Regions from separate parts of the Novosphingobium sp. BF6 genome, predicted to be linked through region 2. Evidence: predicted binding sites of a transcription regulator. Region 2 holds the regulator's gene; the other holds the start of a gene.
The links. The regulator LexA, encoded in region 2, represses DNA repair genes until DNA is damaged. The targets are predictions, from matches to a motif close to GTTCCNCNCTTGTTCT.
Positions count from the first base shown of each region.

Region 1: AC4D6D_RS01925 (ImuA family protein) is a predicted target of LexA. The motif match lies at 2,343-2,358, and genes of this name have one in related genera.

Region 1 is NZ_CM177775.1:381,310-385,702, reverse strand. Features, by position in the region: gene AC4D6D_RS01935 (error-prone DNA polymerase) at 1-178, opposite strand, end outside; gene AC4D6D_RS01930 (Y-family DNA polymerase) at 175-1,689, opposite strand; gene AC4D6D_RS01925 (ImuA family protein) at 1,595-2,329, opposite strand; gene AC4D6D_RS01920 (TauD/TfdA family dioxygenase) at 2,493-3,587, shown strand; gene fabI (enoyl-ACP reductase FabI) at 3,666-4,393, opposite strand, start outside.
Region 2 is NZ_CM177775.1:2,121,357-2,125,749, forward strand. Features, by position in the region: gene moaC (cyclic pyranopterin monophosphate synthase MoaC) at 1-359, shown strand, start outside; gene AC4D6D_RS10310 (molybdopterin molybdotransferase MoeA) at 356-1,570, shown strand; gene lexA (transcriptional repressor LexA) at 1,723-2,403, shown strand; gene AC4D6D_RS10320 (ComEC/Rec2 family competence protein) at 2,448-4,393, opposite strand, start outside.

The DNA of each region.
Region 1 (4,393 bases), 1.5 Mb from region 2:
GCAGCGCGGCGAGGGCGCGGGCGACGCCGGACACGGTATTGCGGTCGGCAATGCCGATGCCGGGATGGCCGAGAGTCATGGCCGTGATCGCCATCTCGCCCGGCGTGCTCGCCCCGCGCAGGAACGAATAGGCGGTCGTCGTCGCGAACTCGACATAGGCTGGCGCTTCGGCGCTCATGCGAAGACGCCGTGGAGATACCAGCGCGGATCGGCCTTCTCGCTGCCGTAGAGGCCGTGGCGGAATAGCCAGAACCGGCAGCCGTCCTCGTCCTCGATCCGGTAGTAGTCGCGCGTCGGGCCGCTGGCCTCTACCGTCTTCCACCAAGGATAGGCGATGCGCTCAGGCCCTTCCTGTCGCACGACGCGATGCTGCCTGCCTTGCCAGCCGAATCGGCGCGGCGGGCCGTCGGGCACTTCGGCAAGGACGGTGACCGGCTGGGGCGGGTCGAACAGGAACAGCGGGCGCAGGGGCGGTTCCCCCGTTTCCGGCTGGGGCCAGGGCTGTGGGGCCGAGGCGGCAGGCACGAGGCGGTCGGCATATTCGGGCAGGTGCTCGTCGCGCGGGGCGAAGCGGTGGAGGCATTCGGCGCCGAAGCGCACTTGCAGGCGGTCGAGCAGGGGGGCGAGATCGGGCCTGCCGGACTTGTCCTCGTCCAGCCGCTCCTGCCCCTCGGACATATCCTCGTGCAAGGGGACGGACAGGCGAAGGAGGTCGTAGCCGAAGCCTGGATCGAGCGGGTCGGCGAGCGATTCGATGCGCTCGCGGAAGAGCCGGACGACATCGGCGGGGTCGCGCAGCGGCAGACCGCTGTCGATGGCGAGCCGGGCGACATGGCCGTCGGTGCGGAACAGCGAGACTTCGTAGCGCCGCCCGCCGCGTCCGCGCGCGACCAGCAGGTCCCGCGCCTGTCCGGCCAGCCACGCGATCACCCCTAGCAGGGGTTTCACCGTGGCCATGGGTTCGGCGAAGCGCTGCTCCACCCAGATCGGGGGGAGGGTGCGGTGCGGGGTGATGCGCCGGTCCTGCTCTTCCAGCAGGTGGGCGAGGGCGACCGACATCACTTTGCCGAAGCGGGCCGCAAGGGGCGCGCGGGGGCGGTCGGCCAGCTGGCCTATGGTGCGCAGCCCGGCACGCTTCAGGGCAAGATGGGCGTCCTCTCCCAGGTCGAGTGCGGCCACCGGCAGTTCATGCAGGGATCGCTTGCCGAAACGAGCGAGGGCGAGGGCGGCATCCGGGGTTGCGGCACAGGCGGCCAGCGGGTGGAAGCCCAGCCGGGACAGGCGGGCCACGAGATCGCTGCGAAGGGCGCTCTCATCCATGGCGAGGCTGTCGAAGCAGCCGGTAAGGTCCAGCACCAGCGCGTCTTCGCCTTGCGGGGCGACCATCGGGGTATAGCGCTCGCAGGCCTCCACCAGCCGCAGCAGCAGGGCGCGGTCCGCTTCGGGGCGATGCTCCAGCGCGGCGAGATCGGGTTCCTGCGCGCGGGCGTCGGCCAGCATCATGCCTGCCGAGAGGCCGCGTTTCAGCGCGGCGGGCGACAGTGCCATGATGCGCTGCGCCCCGCGTTGCTTCGCGATGAGGGCAAAGGCTGCGTCAGGCGGCGCTGCGCCTTCCCGCATCGCCCGTTCGGACGGCAGGAAGGGCAGGACGACCGCGAGATAGCGGCGCACGGAAGCTGCCTTGTTCACGATCCCATTCCAGTTGCAGGTTGAGTCCTTCCCGCCCGCCGCGCTGGCGCAGCAGGGTCACGTCGAAGACCGGCCCTCCCGGTGCATCGGCGGGCAGGGGTATCGAGGGGGCGCTGGCCACCTGCCAGCGGCTATGGGCGGCGCTGGGGGCGGGATCGGCGCCGCTGCGCACGATCAGGACCATGGTGCCGCTCCGCTCCGCCGCCAGCGCGAGGCGGCGCGACGCGGTCAGGTCGAAGGCCGGGGCGCGGCCGTCCACTTCCAGGATCACCGTGGCCGCGCCGCCGTGGCGCACGCAGTCCACGCCTGCGCGCAGCAGGCTCTGGAGGTCGGGCAGGCGCATCAGTACGATCGTGGCGGGATCGATGCCGAGTTCGGCCAGACCGGGGGCATAAGGGCGCTGCCGGGCCTGCTTGCCCTTGGCGAGTCTCAGCCAGAGCAGGGTCTCCCCCGGCTGGCGTGCCTGCACCCCGCAAAGCAGGGCGAGGGCGAGCGGTGGGGCCAGTGCGGCGCTGCCGTCCTGTCCTTGCGCTGCGTAGAATTCATGCACGCCGTCCTGCTGCAAAGGTGCGTCCGGCCAGCCCTCCGGGGAGGTCTGCACGAGGCTTGCAGCCCGTTTGAAGCGACTCGAATCGAACATATGTTCCTTTTATGTTCTATTCTTGTCCGGTGCAATCGAACTCCGTTCCCGTTCAGGATGCGCATGGGGAAAAGGTTTCGGGCATCGCTCGCCAAGTCAGCCTCCGGCAATCGGCCTAGGGTCCGGCGCATAGCTACAGACCCAGAAGAAGGACTCACGAAGCATGGCCAGTTCCGCTCCCGCGCCGCTGGAGGCCGTCCCGCCCGTCACCACCGCCGCCGCTTGGCGGGGAGACCGGCTCGCCGCCACCGACGAGTGGATCTACATGCTGTCCGACGAACAGGTCTCCGAACTGGAAACGCTCGGCGCCCGCTTCCTGGCCGAGAATCCGGACTTGCGCACCGTCACCGCCGAGGAATATCCGCTGATCGCCTGCGCCGAGGCGGTGAAGTCATGGGGCGAGGATGTCGATTACGGGCGCGGTTTCGTGCTGGTGCGCGGCCTGCGCACGCAGCTCTATTCGGACCCGCTGTCCAGCGCGATCTACTACATTCTCGGCCTGCACATGGGCGATCCGATCCGCCAGAACGAGATGGGCGACCTGATCGACCACGTCTACGCCACCAGCGACAAGACCATGGACGATCCCACAGCGCTCTCCTCCAAGGTGCGCGACAAGCTGGTCTACCATTCGGACAGTTCGGATATCGTCGCGCTCATGTGCCTGCGTCCGGCCAAGGAGGGCGGCCTGTCCTGCCTCGTCTCGGGTGCGGAAATCTACAACGAGATCCTGCGCCGCCGCCCTGATCTGGCGCCGCTGCTGCTGGAGCCGTTCCACTGGGACTGGCGCCGACAGGACCACAATGCGCCTGCGGACACCTATACCTCGCCGATCGTCAGCCTCGTGGACGGGGTGTTCTCGATGTACGCGGGCTCGCTCTACATCCTCACCGCGCAGGAATACGAGGGCGTGCCCCGGCTGTCTCCGGAGCAGATCGAGGTGCTCGAACTCTTCGACACGATCACTTACGAAGAGGGCATGGCCATCGAAATGGATTTCCGCCCCGGCGACATCCAGTGGCTATCGAACTATGCCGCGCTCCATGCCCGCACCACGTTCTGGGACTGGCCGGAGCCGCAGCGCAAGCGGCACCTTTTGCGCCTCTGGCTGAGCCGCGATGCCGGGCGCCCGGTGGTGGACGGCTTCGGCAAGAACGGCGTGGTGCAGGTCCGTCAGGCTCCGCGCGACGGGCAGACCGAGCATCCCGATGCGCACTTCGACGTGCTCTCGGTCTCGGTGCCGCGTTTGATGGGGTGAGGGCGGACGCCTTTACGGCACACGAAAAAGGGGCCGGGAGTTTCCTCCCGGCCCCTTTTTGTATTCGGAAAGCCGCCCTTAGCTCAGGGCGATATCCGGCGCGTCTTCCTGCTTCATGCCGACGAGGTGATACCCCGAATCGACATGGTGGACTTCGCCGGTCACGCCCGCGGACAGATCCGACAGGAAGTAGAGGGCCGAACCGCCCACATCCTCGATCGTGGTGTTGCGGCGCAGCGGCGAATTCAGCTCGTTCCACTTGAGGATGTAGCGGAAATCGCCGATGCCGCTGGCGGCCAGGGTCTTCACCGGGCCTGCCGAGATCGCGTTCACGCGGATGTTCTGCGGGCCGAGATCGTTGGCGAGGTACTTCACCGAGGTTTCCAGCGCTGCCTTGGCCACGCCCATGACGTTGTAGTGCGGCACGACCTTTTCGGCACCGTAATAGGTCAGCGTCAGGATCGAGCCGCCTTCGCGCATCATCGGTTCCGCGCGCTTGGTGACGGCGACGAGGCTGTAGGCCGAAATGTTCATCGTCATCAGGAAGTTGTCGAGGCTGGTGTCGACATACTTGCCGCGCAGTTCGTTCTTGTCCGAGAAGCCGATGGCGTGGACGACGAAGTCGATCGTCTCCCAGCGCGCCTTCAGCGTCTCGAACGCGGCATCGAGCGCCGCCATGTCCGAAACGTCGCAATCGATGAGGAAATCGCTGCCGAGGCTTTCCGCCAGCGGCTTCACGCGCTTGGCCAGCGCATCGCCCTGATAGGAGAAGGCCAGCTCGGCGCCCTGTTCGTGCAGCTTCTTCG
Region 2 (4,393 bases):
CGGCAGCGCTTGAAGCGATCCGTGCCGGCAATGCCCCAAAGGGCGACGTGCTCGGAACCGCGAAGATCGCAGGCATCATGGCGGCGAAGAAAACCGCCGACCTCATCCCCATGTGCCACCCGCTGGTGCTCGATGCCGTGAATGTCGATTTCGCTTTCGAGGACGAGGCCGTCACGGCTACCGCAACCGTCTCGCTCACCGGCAAAACCGGGGTGGAAATGGAAGCCATTACAGCCGTTTCCGTAGCGCTCGTGACAATCTACGACATGGCTAAGGCGCTCGACAAGGGCATGGTCATTGGGGATATCCGCCTCATCGAGAAACTCGGCGGCAAGTCCGGCCACTGGAAGGCCCAATGACCCCGCCGATCCCGCTTGAGGAAGCGCAGGCCCGCCTGCTGGCCCTCGTCGAGCCGTTGCCTGTCGAGCATGTCGACGTGGAAGGCACACTCGGTCGATACCTTGCCGGGCCCATGTCTGCCCGCCGCAGTCAGCCCGTTGCGGACGTCTCGGCCATGGACGGTTATGCCGTCACCCCCGGTGATCTGGTCGGGCCATGGCAGATCATCGGCGAAAGCGCGGCCGGGCACCCTTTTGACGGAACCCTTGTCCCCGGCAAAGCGGTCCGCATCTCCACCGGCGCCCTGCTTCCCGTTGAAGCCGGTGCCGTGATCCTGCAAGAAGACCTGACCCGTGAGGGCAGCGCCCTCGTGCTGACCGGCACGGCGCCGCATCCCGGCCACAAGCATATCCGCAGACGCGGCATGGACTTCGCTGACGGCAGCCCTCTGTTGGCGCAGGGAGCGCCGATCGGTCCAGCCCAGATCGGTCTCGCTGTCGCGGCAGGCCATAAGCATCTTCCCGTCCATCGCATTCCGCGAATCACGGTGATCGACAGCGGCGACGAACTGGCCGCCGAACCCGATTGCTGCGCAGACCATCAGATCCCCGCAAGCAACGGCGCGATGCTGACGGCACTGATGCGCAGCCTACCCGTCGATGCAAAGCGAAATGGACCTGTTCCGGACGATCTCGATGCACTCGTCAACGCTTTCGAGGCCGCGTCCGACGCCGATGTGATCGTGACCAGCGGCGGCGCTTCAGTCGGCGATCACGATCTCCTGCGTCCGGCGCTGGAGGCCTGGGGTGCCGAAATCGATTTCTGGCGGGTCGCGATCAAGCCGGGCAAACCGCTGCTGGTAGCGACTCGCCCCCACGGCGAACGCAGGCAACTCGTGATCGGGCTGCCGGGAAATCCCGTATCCAGCCTGGTTACGGCTTATCTTTTCGTTCTGCCGGTCCTCCGCGCGCTCCTTGGTGCCACCGAGCCTTTGCCGCGCAGCATTATGGCGAAGCTTTCCGCCCCTCTGAAGGCTGCTGGAGCACGGCGGGAATTCCTGCGGGGGGTGTGGAACGGGGAAACCGCGCAGGCCCTATCGCTACAGGACAGCGGCGCGCTTTCTTCACTGGCCGCCAGCAACGTACTGATCGACCGTCCCGCTCAAGCCGAAGCGGCCAATGCGGGAGAGATGGTTCGAATGTTCTTGCTCCAAAATGGCGGTATTGCTTGACTATACCCTGTTCGTTGCATAATTGTTCCCTCATTGTTCGCAGGAAAGTTTTCTAAGGCGGCAGATCGTTTCGGATCTGTTCCTTGGAATCATCCGGCGAGGCAGCACTATCCGGTCGGGCCAAGGGCCGCAGAACATATGAGGCAAAGCAGATGTTGACGCGCAAGCAGCATGAATTGCTCCGGTTCATCCAGGTCCGGCTCGAAGAAAGCGGCATCTCGCCCAGCTTCGAGGAAATGAAGGAAGCGCTCGACCTCAAGTCGAAGTCGGGCGTTCATCGCCTGATCTCGGCCCTGGAAGAACGCGGCTTCATTCGCCGCCTGCCCAACCGCGCCCGCGCACTCGAAGTCCTGCGCCAGCCCGAGGATTCGACGACCAAGCCTGTCCGCAGCGCTCCGGCAGCGGAAGAGGCGCCGGTTCGTGCTCCGAAGGTTCCGACACCGGCCAACGACGTGATCGAAATTCCGCTCCATGGCCGGATCGCGGCAGGTGTACCGATCGAGGCGCTGGAAGGCCATTCGATGCTTCCGGTGCCGGCCGCTCTGCTCGGCTCCGGTGAACATTACGCGCTGGAGGTTTCCGGCGACTCCATGATCGACGCAGGCATTCTCGACGGCGACTTCGCACTCGTGAAGCGCACCAATACCGCACGCGACGGCGAAATCGTCGTCGCGTTGATCCGGGGCGAGGAAGCGACGCTCAAGTATCTCCGCCGCGAGGGCAGCATGCTTCGGCTCGATCCCGCCAATGCCGCATACGAGCCGCAGATCTACGGTCCGGACGAGGTGGAAGTTCAAGGCAAGCTCGCAGGACTTCTGCGCCGTTATCACTAAGCCTGAAGGGGGGAGAAAGCCCCCTTCAAATAATCGACCGAGATCTACCTCCAGGCACGCCACCAGCCATGATCGCCCTGCGTGTCCGCAACGGTTGTTAGCGTTTGCCGGTCCAGATCAATGGCCACGCCTCCACTGCGATCCAGCATGGCGCGATCGGCCTTCAGCCACTTCGGTCGGCAACTGTCCGGAAGCCGGCGATCAGCAATGACGACGTCGGATTGCCTGCAAGCCTTGGTGAGTTGATCTTCCGGCACGATCAAATGTCCCTTGGCGATGAGGACATGGTTCAGCGTCTGGCCGGTTCGCAGCGCAACGGCGCAGAAATCGCTGTTGCATCTGGCGCCCCGAACTGCCGAAACGACCTTGGGCCATTCGCGCCTTCCTACCGCTTCCATCATGTTGTCCAATGCATAATCGCTCGAACCGTCACGGAGCATCACGAGGCGCCGACTGTCCGGATCGATCCATCCGACATGGCGACCATCGCCTGAAATCACCAGATCCGGCGCCTGGACCATCATCAGGCCCAGGAATCCGATGACGATCGGCACCACTCCCCACAAGCGCACTCGTCCTTCCCAAAGCCCGAGCCATAACCCTCCCGCTACGAACAACAGGAAATGCCACCCGTTCAACGTTGGCAGGACACGGACGGAACCAGGACTATCCGCAATGAAATGGGCTATCGCCAGCAAGCCCTCGATCGCATGATCCGCCAGCCACCAGATCGGCCCGCCTGCTCCCACGACATCCAGAACCAGCGCCAGCGCGACCAGGGGCATGATAACCAGGGTTGTCAGCGGGATAGCCAGTACGTTGGCGAACGATCCGTAAATGCCCGCACGATGAAAATGGTAAAGACCGATCGGTAGGAGCGCCATTTCGATCGCGATGCCCATGACCAGCAGCAGCATGACATGACGCAGGCCCTTCACAGGCAGTGCCTCTTCGCGCGGAGCAAGCCATCGCTTTAGCGGTTCAGCATTGCCGAGCGCGATGAGAACCATCACCGCCGCGAAACTCATCTGGAAGCTGGGGCCGACGATCGACTCGGGCCAGACCAGCAGCACGATGAAAGCCGCCACTGCCAGCAAGCGCATCGACAGGGCCTCTCGCCCCATCGCCAGCGCCGCCAGCACGAGCAGGGCACCCAGGCAAGAACGCACCGTCGGCACCTGGGAACCGCTGAGCAAGGTATAGCCGATCCCGGCCAAAGCCCCGCAACCGGCAGCAAGGATCGGCAACCGGACCCGCAAGGCCAAGGCTGGCGACAATGCCAGCAGTCGGAGCGCGAGAAGATAGACCCCGCCAATCACCGCGCTCACGTGAAGCCCGCTGATCGACAGCAGATGCGCCAGCCCCGCATCCCGCATCGCCTGCGCATCGTCTCCGGAAATCGCCCCCATATCGCCCGTGGTCAGCGCTGCGGCGATTCCCCCGACCGATCCGGCCAGTCGCCCGGTTATATGACGTGACAAGCCATTACGCCGTTCCGCCAGCCAGTCCCCGCCACCGGCCGCCGAAATGATCTCGATAGGCGCAGTCACCTGCCCCGTCGCCGCAATCCCGGAAAACCACGCCGACCGCGCGAAATCGTACCCCCCCGGGAACATCGGCGACGCCGGTGGAGCAAGCCGCCCGCGAAAGCGGACCACCATTCCCGTCTCCAGCACATGGTCGCGAAACCGCACCGGCAAGTTCACGCGCACCTTGATCGCTCGCCCGGTTCCCGGCTCGCGCAGCGCCAGCGTCAGCCGGTCGCGCTCCAGCGCGGGCCGTTCTTCCAATCCGATCACAGCCCCGGTGAACGTTCCCGAAAGCGGGCGCTGGATCGCCTCTGCGCCGACCATTTCAGAGCGCAGCCAAACGCCAAGGCATCCCGCCATCGTCAACAACGCTAGCGACAATATCGCCTGCCGAAGATACGGATAGCGAAGGACGCCGGATCGCCAGTAAAGTGCGAATAGCGCAATCGAGACGCATACTA